DNA from 3 places in the Brevundimonas sp. 1080 genome. Region 3 is predicted to be linked to each of the others. Evidence: predicted binding sites of a transcription regulator. Region 3 holds the regulator's gene; each other region holds the start of a gene.
What was found. Region 3 encodes LexA, which represses DNA repair genes until DNA is damaged. Its sites were predicted from a motif close to ATGTTCNCNANNTGTTCT; they were not measured.
Positions count from the first base shown of each region.

Region 1 (7,113 bases), on a different contig from region 3:
CATAACCGCGCTCGACCATGCCGCTGATCAGCTTGTCCTTGAAATGGCTGACCCCGCCGGTGAACTTGAAGGTCGCCATGGCCCGGCGGAGCTGGTCGGCTTCCGAAGCGGTGAAACCGGCGCATTCGATCGCGACGCGCATGGCCTGTTCCTGGAACAAGGGCACGCCCAGGGTCTTGCCTAACACCTTCTCGAGCTCGGGCTTGGGATAGACCACGTCCTCCTTACCCTCCCTGCGGCGCAGATAGGGATGGACCATGTCGCCCTGGATCGGGCCGGGGCGGACAATGGCGACCTCGATGACCAGATCGTAGAAGGTGCGGGGCTTGATGCGCGGGAGCATGGCCATCTGGGCTCGGCTCTCGATCTGGAAGACCCCGAGCGTGTCGGCCTTGCGGATCATCGCATAGGTCTTGGGGTCCTCGGCCGGAATGGTGGCGAGGTCGAGCGCGATCCCCTTGTGCTCGGCCAGGAGGTCGAAGCCGCGCTTCATGCAGCTGAGCATGCCGAGCGCTAGCACATCGACCTTCATGAACTTCAGGACGTCGATGTCGTCCTTGTCCCATTCGATGACCTGGCGGTCCTTCATCGCGGCTGGCTCGATCGGGACCAGGTCGTCCAGGCGATCGTGCGTCAGGACGAAGCCGCCCGGGTGCTGGCTGAGGTGGCGCGGGGCCCCGATCAGCTGACGCGACAGCTCTAGCGCCAGGCGAAGCCGCCGGTCTTCCAGATTGAGGTTGAGGTCCGCGACATGCTTGTCCTCGACGCCCTCGCTGGAATAGCTCCAGACCTGGGACGACAGGGTCTTGATCAGGTCCTCGCTGAGCCCCAGCGCCTTGCCGACGTCGCGCAGGGCGCCGCGCGAGCGATAGCGGGTGACGACGGAGCAGAGCGCCGCATGGTTGCGGCCGTAGGTCTCGAAGATCCACTGCATGACGACTTCGCGCCGCTCATGCTCGAAATCGACATCGATGTCCGGCGGCTCGCGGCGCTCCTGGCTGACGAAGCGCTCGAACAGAAGGTCATTGCGGCCTGGATCGATCGAGGTGATGCCCAGCACGTAGCAGACGGCAGAGTTGGCGGCCGAACCACGACCCTGGCACAGGATGTCCTGGCTGCGAGCGAAGCGCACGATCGAATGGACCGTCAGGAAATAGGGGGCGTAGTCGAGCTGGCCGATCAGATCGAGTTCGTGCCGAAGCGTCTTACGCACGCTGTCCGGCAGCCCTTCCGGATAGCGCTCGGCGGCTCCGGCCCAGGTCAGCTGTTCCAGCATCTGCTGCGGCGTCATGCCCGGCGTCGAGACCTCGTCCGGATATTGATACGCCAACTCATCCAGCGAAAACCGGCAGCGGTCGGCGATCTCGACCGAGCGGGCCAAGGCCTCGGGATAGGCCTTGAACAGGCGGTGCATCTCGTGGGGCGGCTTCAGATAGCGATCCGCATGGCGTTCGCGTCGGAAACCCAGTTCGTCGATGGTGCAGCCGTGTCGAACGCAGGTGACCACGTCCTGCAGCAGGCGTTGGTCCGGATGATGAAAGAGGACGTCGTTGGTCACGACGGTCGGCACGCCCGCCTGGGCGGCGAGGTTCGACAGGTCGTGCAGCCGCAAGGCATCGCCGGGGCGTCGCCGCAGCGTCAGGGCGAGATAGGCGCCCGCAGAAAAGGTCGCCTTCAGCCGCCGCAGATTGACGGCGCAGGCCTCGTCCGCCTCGTCAGGAACCAGGATGGCGATCAGGCCCTCCGACCAGTCTTTCAGGTCTGACCAGTCGAGGTGGCATTTGGCCTTGCCGGCGCGACGCTTGCCCAGAGAGAGCAGGCGCGTCAGTCGGGAATAGGCCGGTCGATCGGTCGGATAGACAAGCACGCCCGTCCCATCGATCAGATCAAGCCGGCAGCCAACGATCAGCCGTACGCCGGAGGCCTTGGCCGCCTCATGGGCGCGCACGATCCCCGCTAGTGAGTTGCGATCTACGATGGCCAGAGCCTCCAGTCCGCACAGCCGCGCCTGTTCGAACAGCAGTTCGCAACTGCTGGCGCCGCGCAGGAAGGAGAAGTGCGAGGTGGCTTGAAGCTCGACGTAAGACATAGGGATTAAGCGGCTGTTCGACCTCCCCGACAGCACTCCGGCAAGCCGAATGGCAAGCGTGGCCTTGGACAAATGTTTTCTTTTTGTTCTTGTCTTGATATGCAGGCTGCATGTCCGGCGTCGCCACCCGCAAGATCGTCCATGTGGACATGGACGCCTTCTTCGCCTCCGTGGAACAGAGGGATGATCCCGCCCTGCGCGGTCGCCCCGTGGCAGTCGGTCATGCGGCGGCGCGCGGCGTGGTCGCCGCCGCCAGCTATGAGGCGCGGCGGTTCGGGGTGCGGTCAGCCATGCCCTCGACGACCGCCCAGCGGGAATGTCCGGACCTCGTCTTCGTCCCGCCGCGCTTCGAGGTCTATCGCGCGGTGTCGGCCCAGATCCATGCGATCTTTTCGGACTACACCGATCTGATCGAACCCTTGTCGCTGGACGAGGCCTATCTCGATGTGACGGCCGATCGGCGAGGCCTCGGGACCGCCTCGGCGACGGCGGAAGAGATCCGGCGGCGGATTCTAGACGAGACCGGCCTGACGGCTTCGGCAGGCGTTTCCTACAACAAATTCCTGGCCAAGCTGGCGTCGGACCAGAACAAGCCGAACGGCCAGTTCGTTGTGGCGCCAGGGCGCGGCGAGGCCTTCGTCGAGGATTTGCCGGTCAGGCGCTTCCATGGCGTCGGCCCGGTGACGGCCGCCAAGATGGAGCGACTGGAAATCCGTACCGGCGCTGATCTGCGCCGTCAGTCCCTGGCCTTTCTCCAACACCATTTCGGCAAGTCCGGGCCCTGGTATTACGCCATCGCGCGCGGGCAGGACGACCGGGCGGTCAATCCGGACCGGACGCGCAAATCGAGCGGGTCGGAAACCACCTTCGCTTCCGACCTGACTAATCCGGACGCGATCGAAGCCGGTGTGGCCGCCATGGCCGACGATGTCTGGGCCTGGTGCGAGAAGACAGGAAGCCGGGGACGGACGGTCACCGTCAAGGTCAAATGGGCGGACTTCCAGCAATCGACGCGTAGTCGGTCCTTGTCCGAGCCCGTGGCTTCCCGCCAAGCCCTGCACGAGGTCAGTCGGCTGCTGGTCCGATCCCTCTACCCGCCAAGCCGTGGCGTGCGCCTTGTAGGGGTCAGCCTGTCCAATCTGGAGACAACCGGGGCCGCGGCGAACCAACTGGCCCTGTCGTGACCGGACTGTCGCAGTTCGATTTGTTCGGCGATGCACCCGCGCGCACGCCCGTGGTGGCGGGGTTCGACTATTGGGCCGACGTTCTGTCGGCGCCCGAACAGGCCGCGCTTGTCGCCGCGCTCCAGACTCTGGCGTTCAAACCCTATGAACATCTGGGCTACTTGGGCCACCGCCGGATCGCCGCTTTTGACCGCAGGGGGGATGGGCCGGAGTGGCCAACGTTTCTCTCGACCCTAATGGCGCGCTTGGCGGGTCGTCTCGATCTGGACGGCGCGGCCTTCGTCCAGGTCCTGGTCAATGAATATGCCCCGGGTGCCGGCATCGGCTGGCATCGCGACCGTCCTGTCTATGGCGAGATCCTGGGCCTGTCCCTGCTGGCGCCCTGCGTGATGCGGCTGCGCCGACGCGAGGGGGCGGGTTTTCTGCGGCGCAATGCGCCGCTGGCGTGCGGCTCGGTCTACCGGTTGTCGGGAGAGGCGCGCAGGGACTGGGAGCATTCGATCACGCCGATGATGGCCTTACGCTATTCCGTCACCTTCCGGACCCTGGCCGCCTGAAGACTGCGGGGGCTGCCGCCGGACGTCATGTGTCCGGATCGGCTTAGTCAGCGAGGTCGATCCAGGCCGGCGCATGGTCGCTGGCGCCCTCGACGCCGCGGACCGCGCGATCGACGCCGGCGTCGGTCAGGCGTTCGGCCGCAAGGCCGTTGAGCAGGAGATGGTCGATGCGCAGGCCCGCGTCGCGGGACCAAGCCTCGCGGAAATAGGACCAGAAGGTCCAAGGCGGCGGATCGTGCGGGAAACGCTCGCGCAGGGCGTCGGTCCAGCCCTGGTCCAGCAGGCGCTTGAAGGCGGCGCGGCTCTCGGGCTGAAGCAGGGCGTCGGCCTTCCACGAACTGGTGTTGTAGATGTCGGCGTCGGTCGGAACGACATTGTAGTCGCCGGCGAGCACGACCGGCGCTGCAGTGGCGTAGAGGGTCCCCGCATGGGCGATCAGCCGGTCGGCCCAGGCGAGCTTGTAGTCGAACTTGGGCCCGGGCCTGGGATTGCCGTTGGGCAAATAGAGGCAGCCGATCAACACGCCATTGACCGCCGCCTCTACATAACGGGCCTGAGGATCAGTGGCGTTGCCGGGCAGCCGGCGTCGGGTCACGACCGGCTCGCCGATGCGGCTTAGGATAGCGACGCCGTTCCAGCGCTGTTCGCCAACCCAGGCCGCATCGTAGCCGGCCGCCTTGATCTCGGCATTCGGAAATTGGCTGTCGGTCGCCTTCAGCTCCTGAAGGCAGACCACGTCCGGCTGGGCCTGTTCAAGCCAGGCGAGGAGATTGGGCAGGCGACGATTGACGCCGTTGATGTTGAAGGTGGCCAGCCGCATCCCGTCACGGCGTCCGCAGGGCCGCCAGGGCGGATCGCACATGGGGTGCAAGGGTGTCGGCCATCTTGCCCACGCCGGCGGCGTTGGGATGGATCCGGTCCGGCAAGACATAGGCCGGCTGCAACGCCACACCCTCCATCAGGAAGGGCATCAGGGGCACGCTCGCTGCGCGAGCGACCTCGGGGTAGACCGCATCGAACGCCCAGGCGTAGGCGCCGAACCAGGGCGGCGCCCGCATACCGCACAGCAGAATGGGGATGCTGCGCCGATGGAGTTTGTCGATGATCGACAGCAGATTATCCCTGACATGATCGGTCGGGACCAACTGCATCATGTCGTTGGCGCCCAAGGCGACGACGCAAAAATCCGTTTGCGCCGGCACGTCCCGATCGAGCCTTTGCAAGCCGTCCCCCGTCGTGTCGCCGAACACGCCCGCGCCGATGACGCGAACCAAAGGCGTTTCGCTCGCCAGTCGCGCCGCCAGTTGGCGCGGCAAGCTTTCAGCCGACTTCAGGCCGTAGCCTGCGGTCAGCGAGTCGCCGAGAAGCGTTACGACACGCTCAGCATTGCCCATAGGCGGCGCTCCTGTCAGCGTCGAATGTGACAGGCAGGCCGAAACCGGATCTTGGGCGGTCGGAGTGCAGCGGGTCATGCGTCATGGCCTACCCAAAGTAGGCCGCACCTGTCCTGTTCCTCTCAGGTCGTCTGAAAACAATCCCCAACTCCGGCCGTGATGCGCTCGTCTGGCTGTCGATCGTCCACGGCAGTAAGGCTTTAAAGAGGGCCGTTGATCAGCCGTGCGGCTTCAGTACGACCTTCGTCCATTCGTTCGGATTGTCATGGAAGTTCTTGTAGGCCTCTGGCGCCTGCTCCAGCGGGAGACGGTGGCTGATCAGATCCGTCGTGTCGATCTTGCCGTCCATGACCAGCTCAAGGAGCTGCGGCAGGTATTTCTGCACATGGGTCTGGCCGGTCTTGATCGTCAGACCCTTCTGCATGAGGGCGCCGATCGGCAGCTTGTCGCCAATCCCGCCATACACGCCGGGGATTGAAACGCGGCCTCCCTTGCGACACGCCATGATCGTCTCGCGCAGGACATGTTGGCGATCCGTTCCCAGCTTCGTTTCTTGCTTCACCGCATCGATGATGTTGTCGGGCGAAAAGCCATGCGCCTCCATGCCGACGGCGTCGATGCAGGCATCCGGCCCGATGCCGGCGGTCATCTCCATCAGGGCTTCGCGAACCTTGACCTCATGATAGTTGAGGACTTCCGCGCCATTCGCCTTGGCGAGCTCCAGTCGGCGTGGATGATGATCGATGGCGATGATGCGGCCGGCGCCCATCAATCTGGCGCTCTTGATGGCGAACAGACCGACGGGCCCGCAGCCCCAGATCGCCACCGTGTCGCCGGGCTCGATCTCCGCGTTTTCGGCCGCCATCCAACCCGTGGGGAAGATGTCCGACAGGAACAGGACCCGCTCATCCTCAATCCCGTCCGGCACCACGATCGGGCCGACGTCGGAATAGGGGACGCGGACATATTCCGCCTGGCCGCCCGCATAGCCGCCGGTCAGATGCGAATAGCCGAACAGCCCGGCAGCCGGGTAACCGTAGGCGATCTCGGATGCGTCGGACTTGTCGGCGGGATTGGAGTTATCGCAGGCCGAGAACTGCTGCTTGCCGCAATGGAAGCAGGAGCCGCAGGCGATCACGAAGGGGACGACGACCTTTTGGCCGACCTGAAGGCTCGTGTTGCCACGGCCGATCTCGACGACCTCGCCCATGAACTCGTGGCCGAGGATGTCGCCATTGGACATGCCGGGGATCACGCTATCGTAGAGGTGCAGGTCTGATCCGCAGATGGCGGTCGCCGTAATCTTGATGATCGCATCGCGGGGATTGACGATCTGGGGATCGGGGACCGTGTCCACCTGAACATTGTGTTTGCCGTGCCAAGTCAGGGCGCGCATGGGAATTCCTTCCTGGATCAGAAATGACGGTCGGCGCGTGGCGCCGCGTCGGGAGCCTTGGATGTTGAGATTTCGCCCGTCTCCATCAGCTGTTTGAAACGTCGTAGCTCTCGCCGGGCCTGGACCCGGGGCTCGCGCTGCATCACCTTGGCGACCAGTTTGCCGACCGCGCCCGCCGGCGGGTCGTAGCTGATCAGGACACGCACCTCGGTTCCGCGGCCGAAGGTGTTGTCGCGAAATTCGATCCAGCCTTGGTGATCGACGTCGCTGTCTTCTGTGGAGCGCCAGGCGATGTACTCGCCGGGACGATCTTCGGTGATCTCGCTGACAAGCTCGATCTCCGCACCGGCCGGGCCGGCGACGCTCCAACTGGATCGAACGTCATCGAGAAGATCGACAGACTTCACGTTCTCCATGAAGCGAGGCAGGTTTTCGAAATCGCGCCAAAAATCATAAAGTTGTTGTCGAGGCCGGTTGATCGTAACAGCGCGGA
Region 1 covers NZ_JBEPMW010000001.1:1,070,853-1,077,965, reverse strand. The annotation lists gene ABIC32_RS05480 (error-prone DNA polymerase) at 1-2,089, opposite strand, end outside; gene dinB (DNA polymerase IV) at 2,200-3,273, shown strand; gene ABIC32_RS05470 (alpha-ketoglutarate-dependent dioxygenase AlkB) at 3,270-3,830, shown strand; gene ABIC32_RS05465 (exodeoxyribonuclease III) at 3,874-4,650, opposite strand; gene ABIC32_RS05460 (arylesterase) at 4,655-5,224, opposite strand; gene ABIC32_RS05455 (zinc-dependent alcohol dehydrogenase) at 5,442-6,620, opposite strand; gene ABIC32_RS05450 (SRPBCC family protein) at 6,638-7,113, opposite strand, start outside.
Region 1: the regulator LexA is predicted to act here: its motif matches at 2,162-2,179, upstream of dinB (DNA polymerase IV).

Region 2 (7,113 bases), 280 kb from region 3:
GGCGGATGACTTCCTTGTTGGACTTTTCCAGACGCTTTTCCAGGATCGCTGTTTCCCGACGCACGCGGTTGGTCGCGGTCGACAGGTCGCCGACCAGATCCTTCAGTGAGGACGGATCATCGACGGTTTCCATGCACTGGGAGGCGTCGGCGAGGGTCTCGCCATAGTCGTGCTGGGTCTTGTGCGCCATGGCGATGGCGCTGGCGACGCTGGCCAATTCGCGGTCCAGCACGGCGCCGACGTCGCGGATCTGATCCGGCAGCCGACCGCGCGGCAGGAACTCGGCGGCCAGCATTTCGGACGTCTTGTCAGTGATGACGGCGGACTGCGCCAGCAGACGGCGGATTTCCTGGGCCAGGGGGCCGTCGGGGTCGCTGATGTAATGCAGCCAAAGCTCGAAGTTCAGCGGCGTGGGCCACACGCCGGCCTTTTCCATTTCGCCGATGACGTTGCGCGCCAAAGCATAGGCTTGAGGAGCTCTTAGCGCCGTCTCGACCTTTTTCGACATTCTTGTTCCCCTGGGCCCCTGTTCTGGAGCTGTGTCGGGGCGCACACTACGGGATGTTCCGTAATGCAGGGTAAACGGCGCGGCGTTTCACCGCGCCGTTGTGTACGAATTCAGGCGCGAATGACGACGGGACGGCGCAGGAAGGCGGGGATGTCGTCGCCGAAGCCACGCACGCCCTGGCGCTGAGTATCGCTCTTGTCGGCCTTGCGGTCACCGCGGCGATCGGATTGCAGCAGGTGCGGCTCCCGGTCTGCGCGCTCGGTACGCGGGGCGCGGGCCGTTTCGACGGGTTCGACGGCCGCCTCCGCCTCGACTGCGGCGGCGACGGGAGCCGCAACTTCAACCGGCGCCTCGGGGCGGGCCTTGCGGCGGCTGCGGCTGCGGGGCGCTTCGGCCTCCTGAGACGAAGGCGCAGCGTTGACGGGAGCAATCTCGGCAGGCTCGGCGGACGGGGTGGGCGCGCTGCTGGTGCGCGACCGGCCGCGACCGCGTTCGCCCGAGCGTTTGTCGTCGCGGCGCGGGCCGTCTTTAATGGCGGCGAAGTCGATGCCTTCAAGAACCAGCTCTTCCGGATCCTTCTTGATCAGCTTCAGCACCTTATCCAGCGACTTGTCGTCGGCCGGGGTCACGATCATGAAGGCCTGGCCCAGCTTGCCGGCGCGGCCGGTGCGGCCGATGCGGTGCACGTAGTCGTCGGCGTGGTGCGAGACGTCATAGTTGAAGACGTGGCTGACGTCGGGGATATCCAGGCCGCGCGCGGCGACATCCGAGGCGACCAGAATCTTCAGCGCGCCCGAGCGGAAGTCCGCCAGGGTCTTCATCCGGTGCGACTGATCCAGGTCGCCGTGGATCGGGGCAGCGTCGAAGCCGTGGGTCTTCAGCGACTTGGCGACGATATCGACTTCGGATTTGCGATTGCAGAAGACGATGCCGTTGCGCACGTCCTCCCGACCGACCAGGGCGCGCAGAGCGGTCCGCTTGGCCTTGGGGTCCGAGGTCGGGATGCGGACGATGTACTGGGTGATGGTGTCGGCGGTCATCGCCGGACGCGAGGCCTCGATCCGGGTCGGATCCTTGAGGAAGGCGGTCGTCAGGCGCGTGATCTCCGGCGGCATGGTCGCCGAGAAGAACAGGGTCTGGCGGCGCGGCGGCGTCAGTTTGAAAATGCGCTCGATGTCGGGGATGAAGCCCATGTCCAGCATCCGGTCGGCCTCGTCGACGACCATGATCTCGACGCCAGTCAGCAGCATCTTGCCGCGTTCGAACAGGTCGAGCAGGCGGCCGGGCGTGGCGATCAGGACGTCGACGCCCTTGTTCAGCGCCGCAACCTGGTCGCCCATGGAGACGCCGCCGATCAGCAGGACCCAGCTGAGCTTGGTGCCCTTGGCGTATTTGGCGAAGCTCTCGGCGACCTGGTCGGCCAGTTCGCGGGTCGGGGCCAAGACGATGGCGCGCGGCATGCGGGCGCGGGCGCGGCCGGTGGACAGGCGATCGACCAGGGGCAGGGTGAAGGCGGCGGTCTTGCCGGTGCCGGTCTGGGCGATGCCCAGGACGTCGCGGCCGGCGAGGGCGACGGGGATCGCCTGTTCCTGAATGGGCGTGGCGGTCGTGTAGCCGGTGTCGGCGACGGCCTGAAGGGTCGTGGGCGAAAGGCCCAGTTGGGAAAACTCGGTCATGAATCCTTGGGAGAGAAAGCGTCTGCGTGCATAGCAGCGACGGAACCGCCCCTCTTTGGGCGAGCGGGCGGCGCGTATCGCAGACCTGTCCCGAGGCTGGGGGGCATATAGAAGCCCCTGCGCAAAAGTCAAGTATTCCACAATTTTCCGCCGCCAGAGCGCGCCGGAATAAATTCCCATGGCCAAGGTTACATGCGCTTGACTCCGGGGGTGGGGCTAGCGGCATATAGGAGAACAAAAGGAGAACTGCTGTGCGGTCCAGCCGCGGTATCGAGGCTTTGCGTCAGTGCCTGAAGGCCATGGAAACGGACGGTCATCCGACTGACGCCGCCCGCTTTGATTTGGGCCACGCACAAGCGGACCGGCACATAGGCGGGCTTTCCAGCCATGGTCTGCACGAAATCTATGCGGCGACAGCGCCGGATGCGACGGCCGCCTTGGGGTTTGCCTTGGCTCTGGTTCACCGGGCCGCGAAGGATCGACCATTGGTTTGGGGCATCCAGGCCATGGCCGGGCTGGAGACCGGTCAGATTTACGGACCCGGATTGCGCGAACTGGGTTTGGATCCCAGCCGAGTGATCTTGGTGAGCGTCAAGGAAGCCAAGGACCTGCTGGCAGCGGGTGAGGAGGCTCTATCATGCGGCGCAGCAGGTGCGGTGCTGCTTACGACTTGGGGCGAAAGCCACCTCCTAAGCCTGACGGCGACGCGGCGTCTGTCCATGGCGGCGGGGCAGGGGCGGGCGACAGCGATCCTGACCCGATTGGCGGCTCACCCCCAGCCCAGCGCAGCTGATACCCGCTGGCGCGTTCGCGCAGCCTTGTCCCATGCTTTGGAGGCGGATGCTCCCGGCCGTCCGAACTATGGGGTCGAGTTGTTGCGGCATCGGTCCGGCGCGCCGCCGAAGGCCTGGACCATGGAGTGGGATCGTGAGCGCGGAGTTTTCGAACAGGGTGGGCGCAATGCCGGACATCAACACGCGCAACGACCGGCGCTACCTGTCGGTCTGGTTTCCTCTGTTATCGACAGATCGGCTGCGGCGCGAGGAGGGGCGATCCGACGCTTCGGCTGAGCCGGCGACAGTGCTGGTCGAGAAGGTGAAGGGCGCGCTGCGACTGGCAGCCTCAAATCGGCAGGCGTTGGAGATAGGACTGTCTCCGGGAATGACGCTGGCGGACGCGCGGGCCAGGGCGCCGGATATTCGCGTGGTCGTGCATCGTCCGGAAGCGGATGCGGCGCTGTTGAAGCGCGTTCTGCTGGACTTCGGCCGGTTCACGCCGATGGCGGCGACGGACGGTCTGGATGGCATGGCGCTTGATGTGACCGGTTGCGCCCACTTGTTCGGAGGCGAGATGGGAATGATGCAAGCTGTCGAGGCGCGGTCGCGTCGCGTCGGTCTGTCGGTGCGACTGGCCATGGCCGGCACGCCGGAAGCGGCGCGCGCCTTGGCGAGATTTGGAAGCGGTGGGATTTACGAGGGGGCGAACCAGCGTCAGGCCCTGCGTCGTCTTCCCGTCGCGGCCCTAGAGCTTTCGGACAAGGAAACGCAGGCCCTGTCGCGCGCCGGGCTGAAGACCCTGGCGCATCTGGACGATCGCCCTACAGCCCCCATCGCGGCCCGCTTTGGCGCAGTGGCGGCGACCCGGCTGAACCGCGTCCTCGGGCGTGAGGATACGCGAATAAGACCCGAACGGCCGGTCATGATGATCGCTGTGAGCCGGATCCTTGTCGAACCGATCACGGAAATGATCGATGTCGAAGCCGTCATCGGCGATCTGCTCCTCGAGGTGATGGATCAGTTGGATTTGCGCGGTCAGGGCGGGCGCGCCTTTCGGGCCAGCTTCTTTCGTGTCGATGGGGAGGTGCGCCATATCACCGTCCGAACGGGGCGGCCGAGCCGGGACGCTTCCGGTGTTCTGCGCCTGTTTCGGGAAAGATTGGCGGCGTTGGCGAAGCCGCTGGATCCAGGGTTCGGGTTTGATCAGTTGCGCCTGTCGGCGCCTGTCACCGATCGACTGGCTTCGCGTCAGGGCGGTTTCGAGCGCATCCCGCCGGGTGCCGAGGATCTGGGACGTCTCGTGGATCGCTTGACGGCGCGCCTGGGGCCCGAGTCTGTCAGACGGTTCGAACTTGTGGAGTCTCACTGGCCCGAGCGCGCGGTTCGACTGACACCTGCGGCCCTGCCATCCGGCGAACAGGTCGACTGGCCAGAACCTGATCCTGTGGACCCGCCGCTGCGCCCCTTGCAAATGTTCGACCCACCCCAACCAATCCTGGCCACGGCGGAGGTGCCCGACCATCCGCCGAACCGCTTCATCTGGCGTCGCGTGGATCATCGTCTGGTTCGCGTTGAAGGTCCCGAACGGATCGCGCCCGAATGGTGGCGCAGATTGCGCGGGCCGCTGGAGGCCACGCGGGATTATTATCGGGTCGAGGACCAGGAGGGGCGACGCTTCTGGTTGTTCCGTTCTGGTTTTTACGGCGAGGAGCCGGCGCCGCGCTGGTTCCTGCATGGCGTTTTCGCATGACCGCCTATGCCGAGTTGGCGACGCGTAGCAACTTCTCCTTCCTGGAAGGGGCGTCGCATCCGAAGCATCTGGTGCTGAGCGCGATCCTGCGTGGACATACAGGCATGGGGTTGGCCGACCGCAATACCCTGGCCGGGGTGGTGCGGGCATGGAGTGCGTTGAAGACCCTGCGCCAAGACGGCTGGTCGCCGCCGGACAAGGTGCGTCAGGGCGGCGGTCCCGGCGAGACGATACTCGTGGAGGACAAGTTCCCGGTCGATCTCGACCCAGAGACAATCAAGGCGCGAGCCGAGGCCTTCAAGCTGATCCTGGGTGCGCGCCTGCGCTTTAACGACGGGACGCCGGACATCCTGGCCTATCCCGAAGATCGGCAGGGTTGGGGCCGTCTGTGTCGCCTGTTGACGCTTGGCAATCGCCGGGCAAAGAAAGGGCAGTGCGAACTCGGTCTAGGCGATCTGTTGCGAGCGCCTGAAGGCTTGCTGCTGATCGTTATGCCGCTGCGTCGGACGCAGGGATTGGAATCCTTGCTCCGTCAGGTGAACGAGGCCGCTTCAGGTGCTGTCTGGCTGGGCGCCACGATGCACCGAATGGGCGACGACCGCCGAAGGCTGGCGAGGCTGAAGGCGCTTGGCGCAGAGACCGGCACGCCCCTGCTGGCGGTCAATGATGTCCTCTACCACGACGTGGAACAGCGAGACTTGCAGGATGTCGTGAGCTGTATCCGTGAGGGCGTGACCTTGGAGGCGGCAGGTCGCCGTCTGGATCAGAACGCAGAACGCTACCTGAAACCGCCCGCGGAAATGAGCCGCTTGTTCGCCGAAGCGCCCGAGGCGGTAGCCGAGACACAGGACTTCCTGGCGCGGGTGAGGTTCGATCTTGGCCAACTCACCTACAACTATCCGGAAGAGCCAGTACCACCCGGCATGACGGCGCAGGATCGTCTGGTTTCGCTGGTGGCGACCTATGAAACCCTGAAATATCCGGATGGCGTGCCGGTCAAGGTGCGAGACCTTCTGAAAAAGGAGCTGGCCTTCATCTCAAAGGAAAGGCTGGCCCATTATTTCCTGACAATCCACGACATCGTCAGATTTGCGGATGACCAGGGCATCCTGTGTCAGGGACGAGGTTCGGCGGCGAACTCGGCCGTCTGTTACGTTCTTGGGATCACCTCGGTCGATCCCAGTGTGCACAATGTGTTGTTCGAACGCTTCCTGTCGTCGGACCGCAATGAGCCGCCCGACATCGATGTCGATTTCGAACATGAACGGCGTGAAGAGGTCATCCAGCACATCTATTCGAGATATGGTCGCCACCGCGCCGGTATAGCCGCAACCGTGATCCGCTATCGCCCGCGCAGCGCCATTCGCGAAGTCGGAAAGGTGATGGGGTTGACCGAAGACGTCACGGCGCGGCTGGCGGGAAGCCAGTGGGGCAGTTTCGGATCGGATATCCCGGATCGTCATGTGGAGCAGGCCGGGCTTGAGATCGGCAATCCGACCTTAACGCGCGCTATCGCCATGACCCGGCGGCTGCTGGAGTTTCCTCGGCATTTGTCTCAGCACGTCGGCGGCTTTGTCCTGACCCAAGATCGACTGGATGAACTGGTCCCCATTGGCAATGCGGCCATGCCGGATCGGACCTTTATCGAATGGGACAAGGACGACATCGACGCGCTGCGCTTGATGAAGGTCGATGTCCTAGCGCTGGGAATGCTGACCTGTATCCGCAAGGCGTTCGATCTGCTGCTTGAACACAATAGGCAGGAATTAAAGCTAAACACGGTCCCAGACGCCGACGAGCCGACCTACAAGATGTTGCAGGAGGGGCGGTCCATCGGCGTCTTTCAGGTGGAGAGCCGGGCGCAGATCAACATGCTGCCAAGGCTGAAGCCGGAGCGGTTCTATGACCTTGCCATTCAGGTGGCGATCGTTCGGCCGGGACCGATCCAGGGCAATATGGTCCACCCCTATTTGAGACGACGACAAGGGCTGGAAACCGTCGACTATCCATCGCCTGGCGCAGGACATGGCCATCCCGATGAGTTGAAAGACGTGCTGAAGGTGACATTGGGCGTGCCGCTTTTTCAGGAGCAGGCGATGAAGGTCGCCATGGTCGCGGCCGGCTTTAACGACAAACAGGCCAACGGCATGCGCAAGGCCATGGGGACCTTCAGAGGCGACGGAAACCTGAACTATTTCGGGCAACTCATGGTCAAGGGCATGGTCGCGCGCGGCTATGATCCGGCCTTTGCGGAGCGGTGCTACGAACAGATCAAGGGGTTTGGCTCCTACGGCTTTCCCGAGAGCCACGCCATTTCGTTCGCCCGGCTGGTCTACATCTCGTCCTGGATCAAATGCCACCATCCGGCGGTGTTCGCCTGTGCGCTGCTGAACAGCCAGCCGA
Region 2 covers NZ_JBEPMW010000003.1:128,368-135,480, forward strand. The annotation lists gene ABIC32_RS11115 (GGDEF domain-containing protein) at 1-508, opposite strand, end outside; gene ABIC32_RS11120 (DEAD/DEAH box helicase) at 619-2,184, opposite strand; gene ABIC32_RS11125 (ImuA family protein) at 2,436-3,254, shown strand; gene ABIC32_RS11130 (Y-family DNA polymerase) at 3,145-4,710, shown strand; gene ABIC32_RS11135 (error-prone DNA polymerase) at 4,707-7,113, shown strand, end outside.
Region 2: the regulator LexA is predicted to act here: its motif matches at 2,416-2,433, upstream of ABIC32_RS11125 (ImuA family protein).

Region 3 (7,113 bases):
GGTCGGTGTCCTCGACCCGGATCAGGAAACGTCCAGCGTGTCTCTTGGCGTACAGCCAGTTGAACAAAGCGGTTCTCGCTCCGCCGATATGCAGATAGCCTGTCGGCGAGGGGGCGAAGCGGGTGACGACAGTCGAGGAAGGTGAGGTCATGGGGGATGGGTCCGTAAGCGAGGCCCTTATACGCCCCGATGCGGCAAAACCTACCCCCGCTGCGCGATTGCGCGCCTGGCTGCACGCCGAGGTCGCCGCCCAGACCCTGAGATGGCGGCTATGGGCGCCGGTCGCATTCGGAGCGGGCGGAGGCGTCTATTTCGCCCTGCGAGCCGAGCCAGTCTTGTGGCCCCTGTCGCTGGGCGCCGCCTTGGCCATTGGGCTGTGGGTCGTGGCGCGACGGCGCGGCTGGTCGCGACGTCTGACCTGGCTGCTGTTGATGGTGGCCTGCGCGTCAGGCGGGCTGGCGGCGGCCAAGGTGCGCACCCAAGCCGTCGCCGCGCCGATCGCGCCCGCCCTCAGCGAACCGACCGTGATCGAAGCCTGGGTTGTCGATGTCGACAGCCCGGGGCAGCGAGGCGCGCGGGTCGTGATTGCGCCGGTCTGGATCCGCGGACTGACGCCAGAGCAGACGCCGGTGCGCTTGCGGGCGACGGTGCGGGGCGAGCCGCCGCGGCCCGGCGAAGCGATCCGCTTGTTTGGCATTCTGAATCCGCCGCCTGCGCCGGCCAGCCCTGGCGCCTACGACTTCGGCCGGAACGCCTTCTTCCAAGGCATGGGAGGCGTGGCGTTCGCCTTGGGCGAAACGAGTGGGGCCGAGCTTGCCGCGCCGCCGTGGCGACTTCGACTTGAAATGGCGGTCAACGGCGCCCGCTTCGCACTGGCCGAGCGGATCGTGGCAAGACTCGGCGAACGGACCGGCGGGATCGCCGCCGCCATGACGACCAGTCACGAAACCTGGATCAGTCAGGAGGACATGGACGTGATGCGCGATTCCGGCCTGGCGCACATCCTGTCGGTGTCAGGGCTGCATATGGCCATCGTCGGCGGGTTCGTCTTCTTCGCGGTGCGTCTGGGCGTGGCGGCCTGGCCCTGGTTGGCCCTGCGGGTTCACGGCAAAAAGGTCGCGGCCTTGGCGGGCCTGACGGCGGTCGGGGTCTATCTGGTGGTTTCGGGCGCGCCGCCCCCGGCCGAGCGGGCCGCCATCACCGCCTCCATCGCCTTTCTGGCCATCCTGCTGGATCGACAGGCGGTGACGATGCATGGGCTGGCCGTCGCGGCCTTCATTGTTTTGGCCATTCAGCCTGAAGCCATCGTCACGCCGGGCTTCCAGATGTCGTTCGCGGCGACGGCGGCCTTGGTCGCCTTGGTCGAGGCCTGGCCGAAGCGCCCGCGCGAAATATCCGCGCCCTGGCCGATTTTGGCAGTCCAACGGTTAGGCGGGTGGCTCACGGCGGCTGTGGCGGCCAGCGTCGTCGCCGGATTGGCGACGGCACCGTTCGCCATGCAGCATTTCAACCGCACCGCCATGTACGGACTGCTCGCCAATCTCGGCACGTCGCCTGTGGCGGACTTCATCCTGATGCCCGCGCTGGCCTTGGGCGCAGCGCTGGAACCCTTGGGGCTGGGGGGACCGTTCCTGGCGGTTGCGGGATGGGGCGTGGATCTGATGCTGGCCATCGGCGCCTGGACGGCGGGATTGCCCGGCGCGGTCAAAACGGTCGCCAGCGCGCCGAACTATGTCCTGCCGGTCGCCTTTCTGGGCGTATTGTTCGTCTGTCTGTGGCAGGGCCGCCTGCGCTGGTTGGGACTGCCCTTCGCAGCCGCCGTCCTGATCTGGCCGCGTGAACCGACGCCGGACCTCTGGATTGGCGATGGCGGAACCAACGCCGCCTTTCAGCGTGATCAGGCGGTCGTCGTGCGGCCTGGCGTGCGCGAATTTGCAGTCGATCTCTGGTCACGAAGACGGGGGCTGACGATGACGGACCGGTCGGAGACGGGCTGGGTCTGCGACCGCTTCTCCTGTCGACCGGACACCCATGAGGCGGGGCCCGTGGCGATCTGGTGGGGGCGAAAGTCGCCGAGCTCCGATCAGATTGAGGCCTTATGCCGCGCAGCCCCCGTCGTCAGCGTCCGCGCCGTCGTCACTTCAATTCCAAGCGCCTGTCAGGATCGCCTTGTTTTGGACGGCGTGGACTTTGCGCGCGGCGGGGCGGTGGAGTTGTGGCGCGACAGTTCGGGCGAACCGAACCGGTGGCGCGCGGTGTGGACGGCCGACGTTCGCGGCGACCGCCCCTGGACGCGTCAGTCCGATCCGGAGGTCAGTGATACCGGCGCATGAGGCCGACCAGCTTACCCTGCACGGCGACCTGATCGGAGCCGTAGATTTTGGTCTCGTAGTTGCGGTTGGCGGGTTCCAGCGCGATCGACGCCCCCTTCTTGCGAAGGCGCTTCAGCGTCGCCTGCTCGCCCTCCACCAAAGCCACCACGATCTCGCCGGAGGCGGCGTTGTCGGTCGATTTGATCACCACCATGTCGCCGTTCAGGATACCGGCTTCGATCATGGAGTCGCCTTCGATCTCCAGCAGGTAGTGCTCGCCAGAACCCAGCATCGATTCCGGAACCGGATAGCGGGCGGTTTCATGCTCGATCGCGTCGATCGGCGTGCCGGCGGCGATCTTGCCCATCAGCGGCAGTTCGCGGGTGTCGTTGGCCGCCATCGGAGCCGCAGGTCTGACACCGCCGCCGCCCTCGATGACGTCGGGCTTGAACCCGGCGCGACCGCGCGGCGCGCCGGCCGTCGCCTGTTCGGGCAGTTTCGTGACTTCCAAAGCGCGAGCGCGGTGAGCGAGACGGCGGATGAAGCCGCGTTCCTCCAGCGCCGTAATGAGCCGGTGAATGCCGGACTTGGAAGCCAGATCGAGCGCCTCCTTCATCTCGTCGAACGAAGGGGAGACGCCGGTCTCCTGGATGCGTTCATGGATGAACATCAGCAGTTCGTGCTGTTTGCGCGTGAGCATCGCCAGGCCCTCATGCGCCCGCCGACGAATCGGAACGGGCCGTGAACATTTGTCGATGTTCTGTAAGTGTTCCTTGCTAATGTCAACTTAACGGCGAGGCTTGCCGCCGCGTGTCGGTCAGGCGGCCAGTAACTGACGGGTCGCCGCCTCGACATCGGCCTGACGCATCAGGCTCTCGCCGACCAGGATCGCCTGGGCATGGGCAGCCGAGACGCGCGCCACGTCGTCGGGCGTAAAGATGCCGCTCTCTGCGACCAGCAGAGCGCGCACGGGGCTGAGCATGGACAGCCGCTCCGTGGTTTCCAGATCGACCTCGAACGTGCGCAGCGAGCGATTGTTGACCCCAACCAGATCGCCGCCGAGCGCACAGGCGCGCGCCATTTCTTCCTCGTCGTGGGTCTCGATGAGCGCGTCCATGCCAAAGCGTTCGGCTTCCGACAGCAGTTCAGCGGCCAGGCTGTCATCGATCATGGCGAGGATGATCAGGATGCAGTCGGCGCCAAGGGCGCGGCTTTCGGCGACCTGCCAGGGATCGACCAGGAAATCCTTGCGCAGGCAGGGCAGGGCGACGGCCTCGCGAGCCTGGCCCAGATAGGCGTCGTCGCCCTCGAAGCTGGGGCCATCGGTCAGCACGGACAGACAGGCCGCGCCGCCGGCCTCATAGGCGCGGGCCAAGGCCGGCGGATCGAAATCGGGCCGGATCAGGCCCTTGGACGGGCTGGCCTTTTTGATCTCGGCGATCAGGGCGGGACGACCGGTTTCCTCTCCGACGCGTTCCAAGGCGGCGCGAAAGCCGCGCGGGGTCGATGCGGCGCGGGCCAGGGCTTCGATCGCGTCCTTTGACGTCGCCGCCTTGCGGGCGGCGACGTCCTCGCGCTTGTAGGCGGCGATACGGTCCAAAACGTCGGTCATGCGGGCTCTTCGCTTTCCAGCGGCGTGGAGGTGATGCGGGCCAGGCGATCCAGCGCCTCGGCGGCTCGACCGTCGTCGATGGCGGCAGCGGCGAGCGCGGCGCCGTCGGCCAGATCGACCGCGCGATCGGACACGACGAGGGCGGCGGCGGCGTTCAGCAGCACGATGTCGCGGTAGGGTCCGGCCGCGCCGGCCAGAAGCGCGCGCAGGGCGACGGCGTTCTCTTCGGCGTCGCCGCCACGGATGTCTGCGATAGAGGCGCGCGACAGGCCGGCGTCCTCAGGCGTGACCTGAAAGCGGCGAACCGCGCCGTCCTTCCATTCGGCGACGTCCGTGGGGCCGGAAGTCGCCAGTTCGTCCAGGCCTTGGCCGTGAACGGTCCAGGCCCGGGTGGCGCCAAGCCGGCCCAGCACCTCGGCCAGCGGCTCCAGCAGGCGCGGATCATAGACGCCCATGACCTGTCGCCTTGCAGACGCCGGGTTTGAAAGCGGGCCCAACAGGTTGAAGACAGTGCGAAAACCAATCTCGGCTCGCACCGGTCCGACATGACGCATCGCCCCGTGATAGGCCGGCGCGAACAGAAAGCAGATACCGGCCTCGTCCAGCGCCTTCTTCTGCTGCGCCTGCGACGCCATCAGGTTCACGCCCAGGATCGACAAGACGTCGGAAGAGCCTGATTTCGAAGACATCGCCCGATTGCCGTGCTTGGCGACCTTAAGACCGGCTCCGGCCAGAACCAGGGCTGCGGCAGTCGAGATATTGTAGGTGTGCTGACCGTCGCCCCCGGTGCCGCAGGTGTCGATCACCTCATAGGGATGATCCAGCGTCAGCGCGGCTTCACGCATCGCGCCCGCGAAGGCGGCGATTTCGTCAACGGTCTCGCCGCGCATCCGCATGGCGGTGACGGCGGCGGCGACCTGCGACGGGGTCGGCTCGCCGCGCAGGCAGGCGGCGAAGAAGTCGTGCGCCTGCTGCGACGTCAGGGGATGGCCCTCGACCAGCCGGGCGAGGATCGGCTTGAACCCGTCGCCCACGGTCAGGCGGCCGCGAGGCGCTTTACGCCGGCGATCTCGAGGAAGTTGGCCAGCATGTCATGACCGTGTTCGGTGGCGATGGATTCCGGGTGGAACTGAACGCCGTGGATCGGGCGGGTGCGATGCTGCAAACCCATGATCTCGCCGTCGGCGGTCCAGGCGGTGACCTCAAGGTGGTCGGGCAGGGTTTCGCGCTTGACCGCCAGCGAGTGATAGCGTGTGGCGGTGAAGGGCGAGGGCAGGCCGGCAAAGACGCTCTGGCCCTCGTGCAGGATCGGCGAGGTCTTGCCGTGCATCAGGGTCTTGGCGCGGATGACGTCGCCGCCGAAGGCCTGGCCGATGGCCTGATGACCCAGGCACACGCCCAGAATCGGCATCGATTCTGGCGCGGTCGAGATCAACGGCAGGCAGATGCCCGCCTGATCGGGCGCGCACGGGCCGGGCGACAGCAGAACGGCGGCGGGGTTCAGCGCCCACGCCTCGTCCACCGACAGGTCGTCGTTGCGCACCACATGCGTCGGCGCGCCCAACTCCGCGAGGTAGTGGACGAGGTTGTAGGTGAAGCTGTCGTAGTTATCGACGACGAGGATCATGGCTTGGCTTCTAGGCGCGACGCGCGTCCGCGCCAAGCGGGCGCGGCCTTAAAGCGCATTTTAACTCGACGGGACTAGGACTGGGCGGGTGAAACTCGCCGCTGAAAAAGACATCGCCGCCAAGATCGCCGCCGCCAAGGCGAAGCTGGTCGTGGTCGAAACCAAGCCCAACCCCGTCGCCGCGCTTGGTGCAGCCGCGCTCGCAGCGACTGCGGCGGTTTTGATGGCGGGCGTCGTCATCATCGGGCCCGGCGTGCAGTTAAACGACCCGGCGATGACGATTTCGCGCTAGCGATTGCCGGTCCTAAAGCGCCAGGCGTCCTCCGCCGCCCGCATCGGCGCGCGCGCCTTGTGCTGGGTCTCGGCATATTCGGCCGCAGGATCGCTGTCGGCGACGACGCCGGCCCCGGCCTGAACGAAGATCCTGTCGTCAGCGAACAGGGCGGTGCGCAGGGTGATGCATATGTCCGCCTCGCCGCCGGCCGAAATATAGCCGACGCCGCCGCCATAACCGACGCCGCGCTTTTCGCTTTCCAGTTCGTCAATGATCTCCATCGCGCGCACCTTGGGCGCGCCCGACAGGGTGCCGGCCGGCAGGGCGGCCAGCAGCGTGTCCACCGCATCCAGCCTGGGATCAGCCTTGCCGCGCACGTTGGAGACGATGTGCATGACCTGGCTGTAGCGTTCGACGACGAAGCTCTCGGTGACCTCGACCGTGCCGGGCGCCGCGACGCGGCCAACATCGTTGCGGCCCAGGTCCAGCAGCATCAGGTGCTCGGCCAGCTCTTTCGGATCGGCCAGCAGTTCCGCTTCAAGCGCCTTGTCCGCCTCTGGCGTCGCACCGCGCATGCGGGTGCCAGCCAGCGGCCTAATCGTGACCTCGCCGTCCTTCAGGCGAACCAGGATCTCGGGGCTGGAGCCGGCGAGCTGGAAGCCTTCGAAGTTCAGATAGAACAGATAGGGCGACGGGTTCTGGCGACGCAGCGAGCGATAGAAGGCGAAGGGATCGTCAGTCCACGGGGCTGAAAAGCGGTGGCTAAGAACGACCTGGAAGATGTCGCCGGCGCCGATGTAGTCCTTGGCCCTGGCGACCATCTCGCCGAAGGCCGGCTCGTCCACCGGCGAGGTGAAGACGGGAGGCGGCGTTTCCTGAGGGGCGGCGCGGACGGGCAGGGGTTCGCGCAAGGCCGTCTCGAACGCGTCCAGCCGCGCCGTCGCGGCGTCAAACGCCTCTTGCGCGGCGATGCCGGCGTCGGGATAGGCGGCCGACACCAGAACGATCTCGTGGCGGACCGAATCGAAGATGGCCACCAGCGCCGGCCGCGTCAGCACGGCGTCGGGCAGATCGAGCGGATCGGGGTTTGGCGCACCCAGCGGTTCCAGCAGGCGCACCATGTCGTAGCCGAAGACGCCGAACAGGCCGGCGGCCATCGGCGGCAATCCCTCCGGCAGATCGAACTTCGACGCCGCGATCAGCGCGCGCAGGGATTGCAGCGCCGGCAGGGGGTCGGCCGTAAAGCGACCCTCTGCTATGTTCGAGCCGCGCGACAGTTCCGCCGCGT
Region 3 covers NZ_JBEPMW010000003.1:404,651-411,763, reverse strand. The annotation lists gene gltX (glutamate--tRNA ligase) at 1-151, opposite strand, end outside; gene ABIC32_RS12635 (ComEC/Rec2 family competence protein) at 150-2,333, shown strand; gene lexA (transcriptional repressor LexA) at 2,314-3,012, opposite strand; gene trpC (indole-3-glycerol phosphate synthase TrpC) at 3,130-3,924, opposite strand; gene trpD (anthranilate phosphoribosyltransferase) at 3,921-4,958, opposite strand; gene ABIC32_RS12615 (anthranilate synthase component II) at 4,961-5,551, opposite strand; gene ABIC32_RS12610 (peptidoglycan-binding protein) at 5,640-5,843, shown strand; gene trpE (anthranilate synthase component I) at 5,840-7,113, opposite strand, start outside.